DNA from 3 places in the Thauera humireducens genome. Region 3 is predicted to be linked to each of the others. Evidence: predicted binding sites of a transcription regulator. Region 3 holds the regulator's gene; each other region holds the start of a gene.

Region 1 (6,388 bases), 1.8 Mb from region 3:
TCTCCGCGACCACCCGCGACTTCATGGCGCTGGCACTGCGCGAGGAAGACCCCGACACCCTGTTCTTCAGCCGTCGCCTGCGCATGGAAGGCGACACCGACCTCGGCTTGCTGGTCAAGAACACGCTCGACGCGGTCGACTGGGACGCACTGAAGGCTCGCCTCACCGGCCGCCGCGGCTGAGACCTCCGACACGTCCGACCTCAGGCATCCGCCCGGCTCGCGCACCCGGCCGGAGGTGCGGAGCCTGACGGCCGGCGGCGTGACCTGCGCCACCCGCACGCGCCATCTGCGTTAAGCTTGCACCCCCTCGATACCGTGCTGGCCCCGACGCGCGATGCCTTCCGAATTCGACCTGATCCGGCGTCATTTCAGCCGGCCCCCGCGACATACCGACCTCGCTGTCGGGGACGATGCCGCGCTGCTGAGCCCACGCGCCGGCATGCAGCTGGCGGTCTCGACCGACATGCTGGTCAGCGGCACCCACTTCTTTCCCGACACCGATCCGGAAGATCTCGGCTGGAAGACACTCGCGGTCAACGTCTCCGACCTGGCAGCGATGGGGGCTGAGCCGCGCTGGGCCTTCCTCGCCCTTGCCCTGCCGGCAGCCGACGATGCCTGGATCGCGGCCTTCGCGCGCGGCCTGTTCGCCTGCGCCGAAGCCTTCGGCGTAGACCTTGCAGGTGGCGACACCACCCGCGGCCCGCTGAACCTGTCGGTCACCATCATCGGCGAGGTCCCCGCAGGAAAGGCGATCACCCGTGCCGGCGCCCGCGCCGGAGACGAGCTGTGGATCTCGGGCCAGCCCGGGTTGGCTGCGCTTGGACTGGCTGCGCTGCGCGGCGAGGTCGCACTGGACGCGGCCGGGCACGCCCGCTGCGTGGACGCCCTGCAGCGTCCGCTGCCGCGCGTCGAACTGGGCCTGCAACTGCGGAGCCTGGCGACGGCGATGCTCGACGTATCCGACGGCCTGCTCGGCGATCTCGCCCACATTCTGGAGCGTTCCGGGGTTGGTGCCATCGTGGAGGTCAACGCCCTGCCGCTCTGCGCGCTGCGCGCGACCGGCGCGGACGCGGCGACGGCCAGACGCTGCCTGCTGTCCGGCGGTGACGACTACGAGCTGCTGTTCACCGCACCGGTCGGCGCACGCCCGGCGCTACGCGAACTGTCCACCAGACTGGGTCTGCCGCTGCACCGCATCGGCCAGATCACCGGCCAGACAGGCGACTGCCTGCTGCGCGAATCCGACGGCATGCTGGCTCCCGCCAGCGCCTCGGGCTACGATCATTTCGCCTGAGTAGTCATTTCGCCTGAGTAGTCATTTCGCCTGAGTAGTCATTTCGCCTGAGCGTGCGCACGCGAGCCGCCACGCCCACATACCGCAGAACCCCGATCAGGACCCCTCAATGCGCCCAACCCCGCGCCTGCTGCTGAGCCACCCGACCCACTTCATCTCCCTCGGCTTCGGTGCCGGACTGTCGCCGTGGGCGCCGGGCACGGTCGGCACCTTGCTGGCGTGGGCGCTGTACCCGTTGATCCGCACCCCGCTGTCGGAATTCGTCTTCCTCGCCCTGCTCGCCAGCCTGTTCGTTGCCGGGGTGATCGCCGCCGAACGGACCGGACAGGCACTGGGCGTGCCGGACCATGGCGGCATCGTATGGGACGAGATGGTCGCCACCTGGCTGGTGCTCGCATTCGCCCCCAAGACGCTGCTGTGGCAGGCCATCGCAGTGGCGCTGTTCCGCTTCTTCGACATCGTCAAGCCGCCGCCGGTGCGCTGGGCGGACCGCAGCTTCAAAGGCGGCTTCGGGGTCATGTTCGACGACCTCGTTGCGGCGGGCTACACCTTGCTGGCACTGGCGGTACTGGTCACACTGTTCGGCATCTGATCCGAAGGGGAGGAGAGGCATGGACACCGAACTCGACGCGCTCTCGGTCGCGGTCGGCGAGGCGCTGGCCGCGCGCGGCTGGATGCTGGCCACCGCGGAGTCCTGCACCGGCGGCTGGATCGCACAGGTCGTCACCGCCACCAGCGGCAGTTCGGCCTGGTTCGACCGCGGCTTCGTCACCTACTCGAATGCGGCCAAGACCGACATGCTCGGCGTCTCTGCGCACACGCTCGACAGCCACGGTGCGGTGAGCGAAGCCACGGTCGCCGAAATGGCGGAAGGCGCCCTGGCACGCAGCACCGCGGACCTGGCCGTCGCGGTATCCGGCGTCGCCGGCCCGACCGGCGGCAGCGCGCAGAAACCCGTCGGCATGGTGTGCGTGGCCTGGGCGCAACGCGGGGTGCCGACACGGGTCCGTACGCTTCAGCTGCCCGGGGATCGCACGGCCGTGCGCCGTCAGACCGTGATCCACGCGCTCAGCGAAGTGATCGAACTCGCTCGCTGAAGCGGCTGGCGGGCGCCGACCCGCGGCATTGCTGTATTCATTTACAGGTCTTACACTGTCGCCGTCAGAGATGCCCGACAGCATCACAGCAAGCTCTGTGCCATAATTCGCCAATCACTCAGGAACGACTTTCATGGACGACAACAAGGCCAAGGCGCTCGCCGCTGCGCTCTCGCAGATCGAAAAGCAGTTCGGCAAGGGCTCGATCATGCGCATGGGCGACGGCAACGTCGAACGCGACATCCAGACCGTGTCCACCGGCTCGCTCGGGCTCGACATCGCACTCGGCCTCGGCGGCCTGCCGCGCGGTCGTGTGGTCGAGATCTACGGCCCGGAATCATCCGGCAAGACCACGCTGACGCTGCAGGTCATCGCCGAGATGCAGAAGCTCGGCGGCACCGCCGCGTTCATCGACGCCGAACATGCGCTCGACGTCGGCTATGCCGAAAAGCTCGGCGTCAACATCCAGGACCTGCTGATCTCCCAGCCCGACACCGGCGAACAGGCGCTCGAGATCGCCGACATGCTGGTGCGCTCGGGCGGCGTGGACGTGGTCGTGGTCGACTCGGTCGCCGCGCTGACGCCCAAGGCCGAAATTGAAGGCGAGATGGGCGACCAGCTGCCCGGCCTGCAGGCCCGCCTGATGTCGCAGGCGCTGCGCAAGCTCACCGCCAACATCAAGCGCACCAACACGCTGGTCATCTTCATCAACCAGATCCGCATGAAGATCGGCGTGATGTTCGGCAGCCCGGAGACCACCACCGGCGGCAACGCGCTCAAGTTCTACGCCTCGGTGCGCATGGACATCCGCCGCACCGGCACGATCAAGAAGGGCGACGAGGTCGTCGGGTCCGAGACCCGCGTCAAGGTGGTGAAGAACAAGGTCTCGCCCCCGTTCAAGGAAGCGCACTTCGACATCCTGTACGGCGAGGGCATCTCGCGCGAAGGCGAGATCATCGATCTCGGCGTCGACCACAAGATCGTCGACAAGTCCGGCGCCTGGTACGCCTACAAGGGCGACAAGATCGGCCAGGGCAAGGACAACTCGCGCGAGTTCCTGCGCAACAACCCTGCGCTGGCGCGCGAGATCGAGAACAGGGTCCGCGTCGCGGTCGGTCTGCCTGAAATGCCGCCGGCGACGCCCGCTGCGGCAGCCGCCGAGGCCTGAGCGCCCGACGCCATGGCCGAGCCCAGCCTGCGCGAGCGCGCCCTTCGCCACCTCGCCCGCCGCGATCATTCGCGCGCCGAGCTGGCGCGCAAGCTCGCCGCGCATGGCGAGGCCGACGAGGTCGAGGCCGTCATCGCACGCATGGGCGAACTCGGGTTGCAGTCCGACAGCCGCTTCGCGGAAGCCTTCGTGCGCGGCAAGGCCGCGCGTTTCGGCGCGAGCCGGCTGCGCAACGAGCTGGCCCGTCGCGGCATCGAGCGCGAGCTGATCGACGAGGCCATCGCCGGCGAATGTACCGAGTCCGAGATCGAGCGTGCCCGCAGCGTGCTGCATGGCCGCTTCCGCGAGCCGCCGACCGACCCCCGCGAGTGGGCCCGGCAGGCGCGCTTCCTGCAAACCCGCGGCTTTGCGCCCGACCTGATCCGCAAGCTGCTGAAAGAGCCCTACGATGAGTCTGCTTAAGGTCGCCGGTCTGCAGAAGCGCTACAAGGCGCGCACGGTGGTGCACGACGTCGGCTTCGAGGTCGGCTCGGGCGAGGTCGTCGGCCTGCTCGGCCCCAACGGGGCGGGCAAGACCACCTGCTTCTACATGATCGTCGGCCTGGTGCGTGCCGACGGCGGCCAGATCGGACTGGACGGCAAGGATCTCACCCACCTGCCGATTCACGCCCGCGCCCGCCTCGGCCTGTCCTACCTGCCGCAGGAAATGAGCGTGTTCCGCAAGCTCACGGTGGCCGAGAACATCCGCGCGGTGCTCGAACTGCAGGGGCTGGAGTCACGCCAGATCGACGAACGCCTGCAGGAACTGCTCGAGGAACTGGGCATCACCCACCTGCGCGACAACACCGCGATCTCCCTGTCGGGTGGCGAACGCCGCCGCTGCGAGATCGCCCGCGCGCTCGCCACCGATCCGCGCCTGATCCTGCTCGACGAGCCTTTCGCCGGCGTCGACCCGATCGCCGTGATCGATATCCAGAAGATCATCCGCTTCCTCAAGGAACGCGGCATCGGCGTGCTCATCACCGACCACAACGTGCGCGAGACGCTTGGCATCTGCGATCGCGCCTATATCATCAGCGAGGGTCGCGTGCTCGCCAGCGGCCAGCCTGACGAGATCATCGCCAACGAGAAGGTGCGCCAGGTCTACCTCGGCGAACATTTCCGCCTCTAGCGCCCGAATGAAACCCAGCCTCCAGCTCAAGCTCTCGCAGCACCTCACGCTGACGCCTCAGCTGCAGCAGTCGATCAAGCTGCTGCAGCTGTCCACGCTCGAGCTGAACCAGGAGATCGAGCGCTTCCTGCTCGAGAACCCGATGCTCGAGCGCGAGGAGATCGACGACTTCGTGCCGCAGCCCGGTCTCGCCACCAGCACCCCGCCTGCCGAACGTGAGCGCGAGCGCGAACGCGAAACCAGCGCCGAGGCCGCCAGCGACGGCGAAGCAGGAAAGGCGAACGATCGCGAGGACAACGAGGAAGGCATCGACTGGTCCAACGTCGGCAGTGGCGCCCAGGCCAAGCGCGACGATGACGACGACACCGACTTCCAGGAGTTCCAGGCGGCCGAGCTGTCGCTTCGCGACCACCTCGACGAACAGGTGGCGCTGTCGCCGCTCTCCGACCGCGACCGCGCGCTGGTGCGCTTCATCATCGAGGCGCTGGACGACGACGGCTACTTGCACCAGCCGCTCGAGGAATTGCTCGAGTTGCTACCACCCGAGCTCGACATCGACCTCGACGAGCTTTCCATCGCGCTGCGCCACGTGCAGCACCTCGACCCTGCCGGCATCGGCGCACGCAGCCCGCAGGAATGCCTGTCGCTCCAGTTGCGTGCGATGCCCGAGACGCCGACGCAGATGCTCGCGCTCGAGATCGTTGACCAGCATCTCGAACTGCTCGCCGAGCGCAACTTCGCGCGCCTCAAGAAACACACCGGTTGCGACGACGACCAGCTGCGCGCTGCCCACGCTCTGATCTGCAGCCTCGACCCGCATCCGGGCTCGCGCCACTCCGTCTCCGAGACGCGCTACGTGCTGCCTGACGTCATCGTGCGCAAGATCCGCGGGCGCTGGACCGTCAGCCTCAACCAGGACGCGATGCCGCGCCTGCGCGTCAACCGGCTCTACGCCAGCCTGCTGCAGCAGAACCGCGGCCAGGGCGGCGGCCTGACCGGCCAGTTACAGGAAGCACGCTGGCTGATCAAGAACGTCCAGCAGCGTTTCGACACCATCCTGCGGGTCTCCCAGGCCATCGTTGACCAGCAGCGGCAGTTCTTCGATCATGGAGACGTGGCGATGCGGCCACTCACTCTCCGGGAGATCGCGGACCAGCTCGAACTGCACGAATCCACCGTTTCGCGCGTCACAACGCAGAAATACATGGCGACGCCGCGCGGTGTGTTCGAACTCAAGTATTTCTTCGGCAGCCACGTCTCCACCGACACTGGCGGAGCGGCCTCTTCCACGGCGATTCGGGCACTGATTCGTCAACTGGTGGACGCCGAGGACAGCAAGAAGCCGCTGTCCGACGCACGGATTGCAGAAGTTTTGGGCCAGCAGGGTATCGTGGTCGCACGACGCACCATCGCGAAGTACCGCGAATCACTGAATATCCCGCCGGTCAGTCTGCGCAAATCGATCTGACAACAACAGGAGTTACCATGAATCTCAACATCACCGGGCGCCACGTCGAGGTCACCCCGGCCATCCGTGACTACGTGAGCACCAAGCTTGACCGCGTCATCCGCCACTTCGACAACGTCACCAGCGTGGCGGTGATCCTCTCCGTCGAAAAGCTGAAGCAGAAGGCCGAAGTCACGCTGCACGTGCGC
Region 2 (6,388 bases), 570 kb from region 3:
GAACAGCGGCTGCAGGCGGACTACGAGATCGCCAGCGAACTGCTGGCCTTCCACAGCGAGTACCGCGACGGTGCGCCCGAGGTGGTCGTGCGCCTGGACGCGCGCCTGGTCCAGCGCGACGGGCGCCGGATCGTCGCCTCGCGGCTGTTCGAGGCGCGCCAACGCCCGGCGGGCGTGGCGGTGCCGCAGGTGGTGGCGGGCTTCGGCGAGGCATCGACGGCGGTGACAGGCGCGTTGGTGGACTGGGCGGCTGGCGAGATCGCACGCTGCCTGCCGAAGGCCTGCGCCGACTGAAATCGCGCGTGGGGCGCGCTCAGTGAAAGTCGCGGCTCCTGGCCTGCAGCGTGCCCAGCAGTTCGGAGTGGTCCACCACCCGGCTCGCCACCAGATGCACGACCCGCCCCTGGCGGCTGATCTGGCCGAACACGCCCATCAGCCGCGCGCCGAGCAGGATGCGGCGCTGCTGCTCGAACAGCTCGGGGCGGACGATGACGTTGGTCAGGCCGGTCTCGTCTTCCAGCGTGACGAACAGCGTGCCCTTGGCGGTGCCCGGGCGCTGGCGGCAGGTGACCAGTCCGGCGCCGCGAGCGAGCATGCGGTCAGGCGCGCGGGCGATGTCGGTCGCGGTGAGGAAGCGTAGCCGCGCGAGCTGGTCGCGCACGAATGACAGCGGATGGCGGCCCAGCGTGAAGCCGAGGCGGGCGTAGTCGGCGAGCAGGTCCTCCGTCTCGGCCGGGGCGGCGAGGCTGACGGCCGCATCTCCCCCCGGCGCATTGGCCAGCACGCCGGGCAGGGGGGCAGCGCCGCTGGCCTGCCACAGCGCCTGGCGGCGATGACCGGCCAGCGTGGCCAGTGCGCCACCGGCGGCGAGCGTGCGCAGCGCGCCGGCATCGAGCCGGGCGCGAGCGGCGAGCTCCTGCACGTCGGCGAAGGCGTGCGAGCGGCGGGCCGCGGCGATGCGGGCGGCGGCATCCTGCCCGAGGCCGTGGATCATGCGCAGGCCGAGGCGAACGGCGGGCTGTGGCTGAACGGGGGGGGTGGCGCCGGCATCCGTCGGTGCGGGCGTCGTCGGGTCCGAGATCTGCACGCCTGCCGGCTCCAGCGTGCAGTCCCAGTCGCTGACGGTGACGTCCGCCGGGCGCACTTCCACGCCGTGGCGGCGTGCGTCCTGGATCAGCTGCGAAGGCGAATAGAAGCCCATCGGCTGGCTGTTGAGCAGCGCGGCGAGGAAGGCGGCGGGTTCGAAGCACTTCAGCCAGGCCGAGGCATAGACCAGCAGCGCGAAGCTGGCGGCGTGGGATTCGGGAAAGCCGTAGCTGCCGAAGCCCTCGATCTGCTGGCACAGGCGCTGGGCGAAATCGGCGTCGTAGCCGTTGTCGGCCAGGCCCTGCAACAGCTTGTCGCGGTAGCGCTCGAGCTCGCCCTTGCGTCGCCAGGCACCCATCGCGCGCCGCAACTGGTCGGCCTCGCCACCGGTGAAGCCGGCCGCCACCACCGCGAGCTGCATCACCTGTTCCTGGAAGATCGGTACGCCCAGCGTGCGCGCCAGCACGCCGCGGATCTCCGCGCGCAGGCCGTCCATCGGGTCTTCGTGCCGCGCCGCGCGTTCGCGCGCGTGCAGGTAGGGATGGACCATGCCGCCCTGGATCGGACCGGGGCGCACGATGGCGACCTCCACCACCAGGTCGTAGAAGCAGTGCGGCTTGAGGCGCGGCAGCATGGTCATCTGCGCGCGCGATTCGACCTGGAACACGCCGACCGAATCGGCGCGCGACAGCATTTCATACACCGCGTGCCGTTCGCGCGGAATGCTCGCCAGCGTCAATGACTGCCCGCGCCAGGCCGACACCAGCGCCAGCCCGCGGCGCAGCGCCGACAGCATGCCAAGCGCGAGCACGTCGATCTTCATCAGGCCGACCGCGTCGAGGTCGTCCTTGTCCCACTGGATCACGGTGCGCTCGGGCATCGCGGCGTTCTCGACCGGCACCAGCTCGTCGAGCCGGCCGCGGGCGATGACGAAGCCGCCGACATGCTGCGACAGGTGGCGCGGAAAGCCGATGAGTTCCTCGGTGAGTGCGACCAGGCGCCGGGTGACCGGGCTGGCGGGGTCGAGTCCGGCTTCAGCCAGGCGCTCGGGCAGGATGCGGCGGCCGTCGAACCAGTGGTGCTCGCGCGTCAGGCGTTCGATCTGCGTCTCGCCCAGGCCGAGCGCGCGGCCGACGTCGCGCAGCGCGCTGCGGGCGCGGTAGCTGATGACGGTGGCGGCGAGCGCGGCGCGGTCGCGGCCGTACTTGCGGTAGATGTACTGGATGACCTCCTCGCGCCGGTCATGCTCGAAATCGACGTCGATGTCGGGCGGCTCGTTGCGCTCGCGCGAGATGAAGCGCTCGACCAGCATGATGCCCAGGGTCGGATCGACTTCGGTGATGCCCAGCGCCCAGCACACGGCCGAGTTGGCCGCCGAGCCGCGGCCCTGGCACAGGATGCCCTGGCTGCGGGCGAAGCGGACGATGTCGTGCACGGTGAGGAAGTAGGGCTCGTAGCCGAGTTCGGCGATCAGCGCCAGTTCGTGTTCGATCTGGGTCCGCACCGACGGTGGTGCCGTTGCGTCCGTCTGGTCGCGGTAGCGCCAGGCCAGGCCGTCTTCCACCAGGCGGCGCAGCCAGCTGGCCGGTGTTGCGCCATCGGGCACGAGTTCGGCCGGGTATTCGTAGCGCAGCTCGTCGAGGCTGAAGCTGCAGCGGGCGGCGACGGCCAGGGTTTCGGCGAGCAGCGCGGGTGGATAGCGGCGGGCGAGGGTGTCGCGGTCGTGCAGCCGGCGTTCGGCGTTGGGGGCGAGCGCCAGGCCCGCCTCGGCCACGCTGCAGTGCAGGCGTAGCGCCGTCATCACGTCGGCCAGCGGGCGGCGCGCGGCGTCGTGCATCAGTGCGCCGCTGGCGGCCACGGCCGGGATGCCGGTGCCACGGGCGATGCGGCGCAGCAAGGTGATGCGTGCGCGGTCGCGGCCGTCGAGCTGCGTCGTCACCGCGATCCACGCTCGACCGGGAAAGTGCTGCGCCAGCCAGGCGGCGTCAGCCTCCAGTGCAAGGTGGTCTTCTGCGCCGTCCTTCAAGGGCGGAAAGCCGGGAGGGGGCACGAGCAGGGCGAGGCAATCGGGACAGGCGCCGTCGAGCATCGCCCGCGTGATCCGGTAGGTGCCCTTGTCGGCGGCGCGCCGGGCGCGGGTGACGAGGCGCGACAGCTGGCCGTAGCCGGCGCGGTTGGTCGCCAGCAGCACGACGCAGGGACCGTCGGCCAGATGCAGCTCACTGCCGATGATCAGCTTCGGGCGATTGTCCTCGGGCAGTGCCTTCAGTGCGCGATGGGCGCGCACGATGCCGGCCAGCGAGCATTCGTCGGTGAGGGCGATGGCCGCGTAGCCGAATGCGGCTGCCTGCGCGACGAGCTCCTCGGGGTGAGAGGCGCCGCGCTGGAAGCTGAAGTTGCTCAGGCAGTGGAGTTCGGCATGTTCGTTCGCCATGTGTTGACTGTAAAAAAATACAGTCATCGAGGCAATGCCGGCTTCCGGATCTCGCCTCGTTCGCTGGCGCAGCGTTCAATTTCGGGTCCACCACAGTCGCCTAAATCATTGATGCCCGGTACACTTCGCAGCCTTGCTCCGCCCCGGCGGAGCGAAGCCTGTCCAACCTTCCTGGCCGAGATGGCCGCAGAGGAGTCCTGAATGCCTTTCATCAAGTCCCGCAAGGTCCTGTTCGGTGCGATGGCGCTGGCTTTTGCGATGGCGGCACCGGTCCATGCTCAGCAGAAATCCGTCGCGATCACCGCCATCGTCGAGCATCCGGCGCTGGATTCCGTACGTGACGGCGTCAAGGAAGCGCTGACCGCCGCCGGCTACGAGGAAGGCAAGAACCTCAAGTGGCAGTACCAGAGCGCACAGGGCAACACCGGCACCGCGGCGCAGATCGCGCGCAAGTTCGTCGGCGACAAGTCGGACGTGATCGTCGCCATCGCCACGCCCTCGGCCCAGGCCGTGGCTGCGGCGACCAAGGACATCCCGCTGGTGTTCTCGGCGGTGACCGACCCGGTGGCGGCCAAGCTGGTGCCCTCGATGGCCGCGTCGGGTACGAACATCACCGGCGTGTCCGATGCGCTCGAACTCGGCAAGCAGATCGAGCTGATCAAGCGCGTAGCGCCCAACGCCAAGCGCGTCGGCATGGTGTTCAACCCGGGTGAGGCCAACTCGGTGGTGGTGCTGGAGCAGCTGCGCAAGCTACTGCCCGAGCACGGCATGAGCCTGGTCGATGCGGCCGCGCCGCGTTCGGTCGACGTCGGCTCGGCCGCCCGCAGCCTGATCGGCAAGGTCGATGTGTTCTACACCAGCACCGACAACAACGTGGTGTCGGCCTACGAGGCGCTGGTCAAGGTCGGCATGGATGCCAAGATCCCGCTGATTGCCGCCGATACCGACAGTGTCGGGCGCGGCGCGGTGGCCGCCTATGGCATGGACTACAAGGCCCTCGGCGTGCAGACCGGCCAGATGGTGGTGCGCATCCTCAAGGGCGAGAAGCCGGGTGCCATCGCCCCCGAGACCAGCAACAAGCTCGAACTGCACGTGAACCCCGGCGCAGCCCGGAAGCAGGGCGTCACGCTGTCCGAAGAACTCGTCAAGGACGCTTCCAAGGTCGTCCAGTAACAACGACCCGCACGCGGCCGGCTGGTGCCGGCCACGGCGGGTGCTTCCCTTCTGAACGCCCGCCAGGTTTCCTCCCCCAACGGTATCCCCCATGTCCCTCTACACCCTGCTCGGGGCGCTGGAGATCGGCCTGATCTTCAGCCTCGTCGCCCTCGGCGTGTACATCTCCTTCCGCCTGCTGCGCTTCCCCGACCTCACCGTCGACGGCAGCTTCCCGCTCGGCGGCGCCGTGGCCGCCACCATGATCGCGGCCGGCTACGATCCCTTCGTCTCGACCATCGTGGCGACCATCGCCGGCGCGGTCGCGGGGCTGATCACCGGCTGGCTCAACGTGCGCCTCAAGATCATGGACCTGCTCGCCAGCATCCTGATGATGATCGCGCTGTACTCGATCAACCTGCGCATCATGGGCAAGCCCAACGTGCCGTTGATCATGGAGCCCACCGTCTTCAACCTGCTGCAACCCGAGGCGCTGGCGGACTACGTGTTCCGTCCGCTGCTGCTGGTGTTCGTGGTGCTGGCGGTGAAGCTGATGCTCGATGCCTACTTCGCCACCCAGAGCGGTCTGGCGATCCGTGCGACCGGCTCCAACGCGCGCATGGCGCGGGCGCAGGGCGTCAATACGGGGCTGGCGGTGCTGGCCGGCATGGCGCTGTCGAACGCGCTGGTGAGCCTGGCCGGCGCACTGTTCGCGCAGACCCAGGGCGGTGCGGACATCTCGATGGGGGTGGGCACCATCGTCATCGGCCTCGCGGCGGTGATCGTCGGCGAGAGCCTGCTGCCCTCGCGCAAGCTCTACCTGGCGACGATCGCGGTGATCGTCGGCGCCATCGTCTATCGCTTCTTCATCGCACTGGCGCTCAACTCGGACTTCATCGGCCTGCAGGCGCAGGATCTCAACCTCGTCACCGCGGTGCTGGTGACGGTCGCGCTGGTGGTGCCCAAGCTGCGCGCCCACTGGTCCGGAAAGAAGGGGAACTGAGATGTTGAAAGCAACCGACCTGCGCCTGACCTTCAACCCCGGCACGCCGATCGAAACCCAGGCCCTGCGCGGCATGACCCTCGAGATCCCGACCGGACAGTTCGTCACCGTGATCGGCTCCAACGGCGCCGGCAAGTCGACCTTCCTCAACGCCGTCTCGGGCGAGCAGCGTGTCGACAGCGGCAGTATCGAGATCGACGGCATCGACATGACCCGCCAGCCGGTGTGGGGGCGCGCGCGCCATGTGGCGCGGGTGTTCCAGGACCCGCTCGCCGGCACCTGCGAGGACCTGACGATCGAGGAGAACATGGCGCTCGCCAAGATGCGCGGCCAGCGCCGCGGTTTCTCCTTCGCGGTCAAGCCGGCGCTGCGCGAGGAGTTCCGCGCCCAGCTTGCCACGCTCGGCCTCGGCCTGGAGAACCGCCTGTCCGACCGCATCGGCCTGCTCTCCGGTGGCCAGCGCCAGGCGGTGAGCCTGCTGATGGCGGCGCTGCAGCCTTCGCGCCTGTTGCTGCTCGACGAGCACACCGCGGCGCTCGATCCGCGCACCGCCGCCTTCGTGCTGGAGCTGACCGTGCGCATCGTCGCCGAGCACAAGCTCACGACGATGATGGTCACGCATTCGATGCGCCAGGCGCTCGACGTTGGCCAGCGCACCGTGATGCTGCACCAGGGCCGCGTGGTGCTGGATGTCTCCGGCCCCGATCGCGAAG
Region 3 (6,388 bases):
GTGCATACGGGTGCAGCGGCGCCCGGAAGAAGGCCTCGCGCGGGCCGGTCTCGACCACCTCGCCCGCGTACATCACACCCACCCGGTGCGCCATGCGCGCGACCACGCCGAGATCGTGTGTGATCAGCAGCATGCCCATTCCGCGCTCGGCCTGGATATCGGCCAGCAGGTCGAGCACCTGGGCCTGGATGGTCACGTCCAGCGCGGTGGTCGGTTCGTCCGCGATCAGCAGTTGCGGGCGACCGGCGAGCGCCATCGCGATCATCACCCGCTGCTTCATGCCGCCCGAGAACTGGAACGGGTAGTCGCGCCGGCGCCGTGCCGGATCGGGAATGCCGACCGCCTCGAGCAGCCGGCAGGCCTCGGCATCCGCCAGCGCACCCCGCAGGCCATGTTGTGCCAGCGCCTCGGCGATCTGCGCGCCCACCGTCATCACCGGGTTCAGGCTGGTCGACGGCTCCTGGAAGATCATGCCGATACGGCCGCCGCGCACGCTGCGCATGGCCGCTTCGGGCAGGCGCAGCAGATCCTCGCCATTCAGCCGGACCTCGCCGCGCTCGATGCGCCCGCTATCAGGCAGCAGCCTTGTGAGCGCGAGCGCGGTCATCGACTTGCCACAACCGGACTCGCCCAGCAGCGCAAAGGTCTCGCCCGCCGCAATCGTCAGATCGACGCCGTCGACCGGACGCAACTCGGTGTTCCCGCGATCGATGACGACACCGAGGCCGGAGACGGACAGCAAGGGCGGCGATGACTGTGTCGGCGACGGGATCGAAAGCGTTGACAACAGTCGTGCGGAGGCCACGACGGGCTCGGATGAACTCATTGCTGCGCGCGTTGGGAAGGGATGTTGGCCGACAGGGTCAAAAAAAAGGCCGCTTGCGCGGCCCGCGGGCGATCAGTGGTGATGTCCGCCTGCACCATGGACGTGACCATGGGCGATTTCCTCGGCGGTCGCGGCACGCACTTCAGCGACCGTGACGTCGAACACCAGCGCGACGCCGGCGAGCGGATGGTTGCCATCGACCACGACCTTGCCGTCGGCGATGTCGGTGACGCGGTAGATCAGTTCTTCCTCGCCGTCGTCCGACACGCGCTCGAAGCTCATGCCGACTTCGATGTTCTCCGGGAACAGCTTGGCATCCTCGACCAGGATCAGTTCCTCGTCGTAGTCGCCGAAGGCATCCTCGGGCTGCAGCTTGACCTGGAAGGTGTCGCCGACCTTCTTACCGTGCAGGGTTTCTTCCAGCACCGGGAAGATGCCGTCGTATCCGCCGTGCAGATACACCAGCGGGTGCTGGCCATCGTCGATGACGGCGCCGTCCGTGTCGCGGACGGTGTAGTTGAGCGTCACGACGCTATTCTTTGCAATCTCAGTCTGCATTGTCGGATTCCAGTTTCTTGACCAAATCAAAAACCGCAGCCGCATGGCCGCGAGGTGCTACATCGTAGAACGCGTGGCGGATGGTGCCATTCTTGTCGATGATGAATGTCGACCGCCGTACGCCCATCTTTTTCACGCCATCGACTTCCTTCTGCTGCCAGACGCCGTACAGCTGGCAGACCTCCTTGTCGATATCCGAGAGCAGCCGGATCGACAGGCCTTCCTCGTCGCGGAATTCGGCGTGGGTCAGGCAGTCGTCGGGACTCACGCCGACCACGATGCAGCCATGGCGGGTGAAATCGTCCTCGTGATCGCTGAAGTCAGCCGCCTGCAAGGTGCAGCCAGGCGTACGATCGCGCGGGTAGAAATAGAGGACCACATGGTGCTTGCCGGCCACCGACGCGAGATCGAAAATCTCCATGTCCGCGTCCGGCAACGAGAACGGGGGTGCGATGTCTCCGCTTTGCAGCATTGGGTCTCCCTGACGTGAGGCGGATTCTAGCCGAGACCCCCGGCGAACTCTACCGGGCCCGGGCTGGGGTGGGGGCTGGACGAACATGATTTCATTCCTCCCTGGATCTGGCCGACCGCTCGAGTGCCTGCTGCGGCCACCTGCATGAAGCAATAGCCCAGAAGCGCGGTGCGCTCAAGACGCACTGCATCATCGCACATTGCACAGGAGGCTCCGTGATGTCGTCCACGAACCACGCCAGCCGGACCGCACGCACACCTGCGGCGCTTCCCCGCAGCATGCGCGCCATGGTGCTCGAACGCCCTGGCGAAGCCCTGAAGGCCGTCGATCTGCCGCTGCCCGTGCCACAGCCTGGCCAGATCCTGCTCCGCGTCGAAGCCTGCGGCGTCTGCCGCACCGACCTGCACCTGGTCGATGGCGAACTGCCCGACCCCGTGCTGCCGATGGTGCCCGGCCACGAGATCGTCGGCCGCGTGGCCGCACTCAGCCCAGGCGTACAGGGCATCGATCCCGGGCTGCGCATCGGCGTACCCTGGCTGGGCTGGACCTGCGGCCGCTGCCACTACTGCAGACGACACCAGGAAAACCTGTGCGATCACGCACGCTTCACCGGCTACCAGATCCACGGCGGCTACGCCGAATACACGGTGGCCGACGCGCGCTACTGCTTTCCGCTCGACGACGCGCTCGATGCGGCTGAAGCGGCGCCACTGCTGTGCGCCGGACTCATCGGCTACCGCGCGCTGGCGATGGCAGGCGACGCGCGACGCATCGGCCTGTACGGATTCGGCGCTGCCGCGCACATCATCTGCCAGGTCGCGGTGTGGCAGGGGCGCGAGGTCTATGCCTTCACCCGCCGCGCGGACGTCGCCAGCCGCGACTTCGCCCGCGCCCTCGGCGCCTGCTGGACCGGTGCCTCGGACGAGCGTCCGCCGCAGCCGCTGGATGCTGCGCTGATCTTCGCCCCCGCCGGGGAACTGGTGCCGGCCGCGCTGCGAACCCTGTGCAAGGGCGGCATCGTCGTGTGCGCCGGCATCCACATGAGCGACATCCCGTCCTTTCCCTACGACATCCTGTGGGGCGAACGCCGCGTCGTGTCGGTCGCCAATCTCACCCGGCACGACGGCGACGAGTTCCTCGCCCTCGCCGCGCGCGTGCCGGTGCGTACCGAGGTGACGCGCTTCGCGCTGGCCGACGCCAACCTCGCCCTCGACCGCCTGCGCCGCGGCGAACTGCAGGGCGCGGCGGTGCTGATTCCCTGAGGCAGGCGCGCACGCCGCCGGAAGTCGCGCCAAACCGGGCAATCAGTGCTTGCCGTTGGCCGATAACTGTTTAAAATTACAGCCACCACAAGGAGGCTGTCATGAGCGCCCGCAGCGAAAACCTCACTGCCCGTCAGCAGGAAATTCTCGACTTCATCCGCAGCACCGTCGAAAGCGAGGGCCGTCCGCCCACCCGCGCCGAGGTGTGCACCGCCTTCGGCTTCCGCTCGCCCAACGCCGCCGAAACCCATCTGCGCGCGCTGGCCGCCAAAGGCGCCATCCTGCTCGAGGAAGGCCGTGCCCGCGGCATCCGCCTGGCCGAGGCGCTCGGCCTGCCGCTGGTCGGCCGTGTCGCCGCCGGCAGCCCGATCCTCGCCGCCGAACACGTCGAGGCCCGCTTCCAGCTCGACCCCGCGCTGTTCTCGCCGCGCGCCGACTACCTGCTGCGCGTGCGTGGCATGAGCATGCGCGACGCCGGCATCCTCGACGGCGACCTCATCGCCGTGCATCGCAGCGCCGAGGCCCGCAATGGCCAGATCGTCGTCGCCCGGCTGGACGACGACGTCACCGTCAAGGCCCTGCAGCGCAAGGGCCCAGTGGTCGAACTGCTGCCCGCCAACCCCGACTTCGAACCCATCGTGGTCGACACCCGGCACGCGCCGCTGACCATCGAGGGCATCATGGTCGGCCTGATCCGCAAGGATCACTGACGACCCTCCCCCTTCATTGCACGGAGCACATCGTGGGCCAGGTTCTCGAGCGCCTGCCGGCAGGCCTCGTGTGGCAAGGCGCACGGCTCGCCGATGCACGGGGCGCCGCCCTCCATACCGGCTTTGCCGAGCTCGACGCCGAACTCCCGGGCGGCGGCTGGCCCGCGGGCGCGCTCATCGAACTGCTCGCCGAGCATCCCGGCGTCGGCGAGATCTCGCTGCTGCTGCCGCTGATGCAACGTACGCCGCCCGAGCGCTGGATCGCCTGGATCGCCCCGCCGCTGCTGCCCTACGCCCCGGCGCTGGCCGCAGCCGGAGTACCGCTCGAGCGCCTGCTGCTGATCCAGCCCGCCACTGCCGACGAAGTGCTGTGGGCCACGCGCCAGGCCGCGGCCGGCGGCAGCTGTGCGCTGGTGCTGGCCTGGCCCGAACGCCTGGACACCGCCGCCCTGCGCCGCCTGCAGCTTGCCGCCGAAGAGAGCGCCACACCGCTGTTCCTGTTCCGCGCGCCGTCCGCCGCGCGCCACGCCTCGCCCGCAGCCCTGCGGCTGCAGCTGTCTCCGACTGCAAACGGCCTGCGCATCGACATCCTGAAGCGGCGCGGGCCGCCCGCTGCCCATCCCGTCCACCTCGCCCTGCACAACGGTTCGCTGCAGGAATCGCCGCAGGAGCGACCCGCAGCGCCGGTCCCGGCGCCGCCACCCCGCCTGACCCTGGTCGGTTGATGCGTCATGCTCTGGCTCGCCATCCTTGTCCCCGACCTGCCGCTGCAGGTTTTCACCCGCGGCCTGACGCACACCAACACGCCGTTCGCGGTCGTCGACCGGATGGGCGCAGCCCGCATCCTGTGCGCCAATGCCGCAGCCCTCGCCCTCGGCGTGCAGACCGGCCAACCGCTGTCCACCGCACAGGCGGTCGCCCTTGCGCTGCAACTGCAGCCGCGCCAGCCTGAGCGCGAAGCCGCCCTGCTGGCCGAGATCGCCTGCTGGGCAGGGCGTTTCACGCCCCGCATCAGCCTGGCCCCGCCCGACACGGTACTGCTTGAGATCCACTCCAGCCTGCGCCTGTTCGGTGGTCAGTCCCACATTGAGAACCAGCTCAAGGAAGGCCTCGCGCAGCTCGGGCTCCGTGCCCGGCTCGCCTGCGCCCCCACTCCCCTCGCCGCGCGCTGGTTCGCAGCCTGCGGCCAGGGCCTGCCCGCACGCGGCGACTGGCGCTGCGGGCTGGACGCCTTGCCACTGGCGGTGCTCGGCAGCGAAGGTGACTGCTCCGCCGCCACGCTCGAACTGCTGCGCGGCCTCGGCGCACAGCGCCTGGGCGATGTCCGTGCCCTGCCCGCCGCCGGCCTTGCGCGCCGGCAGGCCCAGTCGGTCAGTCTGCTGCTGGCCCGTGCGCGCGGCGAGCAGCCGGACCCGCGCCTCTGGTTCGCGCCGCCCGAGCGTTTCCACCACGAACTCGCGCTGCCCGCCCCCACCGACAGCAGCGAAGCCCTGCTGTTTGCCGCCCGCCGCCTGTTCGCCAGCCTGGCATCCTGGCTGCAGGCCCGGCACGCGGCCATCGATCATTGCCGCCTGCGGCTGCTCCACGAGCGCCAGCCCGCCACCGTGCTCGAGATCGTCCTCGGCCAGGCCGCCAACGACGAAGCCCACCTGGCCCTGATTGCCCGCGAACGACTCGACAGCCTGGCGCTACCCACGGAAGTCTGCGCGCTCGGCGTCGACGCCGATCATCTGTTGGCCCACGTGCCTCGGGCCGACGACCTGTTCGGCGCTCCGGGCCAGGCGCGTGACCAGGCCATGCGACTGGTCGACCGCCTGCGCGCACGCCTGGGCGAGAACGCGATCCGCCATCTGGCCCCGGTCGCCGACCACCGCCCGGAAGCCGCATGGCAGACCCAGGGGCGAACGCAGCACGGCCGCCAGCGCCCGGCGACCTCGAAGGCAGCATCGAATCCGGAAGCCGTCCTCCCCGACCGCCGGCGGCCCTTCTGGCTGCTGCCACACGCAACGGTGATCAGCCCTCAGCACTACACCCTGCTCGGCGACGCCGAACGCATCGAGAGCGGCTGGTGGGACGACGGCGACATGCGGCGCGACTACTTCCTGGCACAGCGCAGCGACAACACTCTGTGCTGGATCTACCACGAACTCTCGCCACCGGGCGGGTGGTACCTGCAGGGCTATTTCGGCTGACGCGCGCGCGCTCGCACAACACGACGCCCCGCCCCGGGGCGGGGGCAGCGAACGTAGTAAACTGCGGGCTGCCCCACACGCACCCGGCCTGCCGGGCACAAGAACACGATGTCCTCTCCTTCCCAAGCTTCCATCCCCGCTCACACCACGCGCCAAAGTGCCCTCAAGGGCGACATCGCCCGCCGCCGCGCCGGGTTGGGCCTGCTGGTTTTCCTCGTCGCGCTGCCCGTGTCCTGGTGGCTGTTCAGCCGGCTCGAACCCATCTGGTCCGAGATCATGCCACTCGAAGGCGTGGCCTTCATGGCCGCGGCCACCCTGCTCGGCGCTGCGCTGGCCATCGCGCCGCTCGCCGCCGGCATCGGCTTCCT

The links. Region 3 encodes LexA, which represses DNA repair genes until DNA is damaged. Its sites were predicted from a motif close to ACTGTATNTANATACAGT; they were not measured.
Region 1: a site for LexA is predicted at 2,424-2,441, ahead of recA (recombinase RecA). Genes of this name have one in related genera too.
Region 2: a site for LexA is predicted at 3,527-3,544, ahead of AC731_RS02990 (error-prone DNA polymerase). Genes of this name have one in related genera too.

Annotation. Positions count from the first base shown of each region.
Region 1 covers NZ_CP014646.1:3,576,714-3,583,101, reverse strand. Annotated here, with positions in the region: gene ubiT (ubiquinone anaerobic biosynthesis accessory factor UbiT) at 1-182, shown strand, start outside; gene thiL (thiamine-phosphate kinase) at 337-1,296, shown strand; gene AC731_RS16655 (phosphatidylglycerophosphatase A family protein) at 1,406-1,888, shown strand; gene AC731_RS16650 (CinA family protein) at 1,908-2,393, shown strand; gene recA (recombinase RecA) at 2,527-3,561, shown strand; gene recX (recombination regulator RecX) at 3,574-4,023, shown strand; gene lptB (LPS export ABC transporter ATP-binding protein) at 4,010-4,732, shown strand; gene AC731_RS16630 (RNA polymerase factor sigma-54) at 4,740-6,200, shown strand; gene hpf (ribosome hibernation-promoting factor, HPF/YfiA family) at 6,218-6,388, shown strand, end outside.
Region 2 covers NZ_CP014646.1:622,195-628,582, forward strand. Annotated here, with positions in the region: gene AC731_RS02985 (ABC-type transport auxiliary lipoprotein family protein) at 1-294, shown strand, start outside; gene AC731_RS02990 (error-prone DNA polymerase) at 314-3,520, opposite strand; gene AC731_RS02995 (ABC transporter substrate-binding protein) at 3,722-4,693, shown strand; gene AC731_RS03000 (ABC transporter permease) at 4,785-5,675, shown strand; gene AC731_RS03005 (ABC transporter ATP-binding protein) at 5,677-6,388, shown strand, end outside.
Region 3 covers NZ_CP014646.1:1,194,750-1,201,137, forward strand. Annotated here, with positions in the region: gene AC731_RS05615 (ABC transporter ATP-binding protein) at 1-826, opposite strand, end outside; gene AC731_RS05620 (FKBP-type peptidyl-prolyl cis-trans isomerase) at 899-1,384, opposite strand; gene AC731_RS05625 (peroxiredoxin) at 1,374-1,856, opposite strand; gene AC731_RS05630 (zinc-dependent alcohol dehydrogenase family protein) at 2,075-3,118, shown strand; gene lexA (transcriptional repressor LexA) at 3,220-3,828, shown strand; gene imuA (translesion DNA synthesis-associated protein ImuA) at 3,861-4,553, shown strand; gene AC731_RS05645 (Y-family DNA polymerase) at 4,560-6,020, shown strand; gene AC731_RS05650 (hypothetical protein) at 6,129-6,388, shown strand, end outside.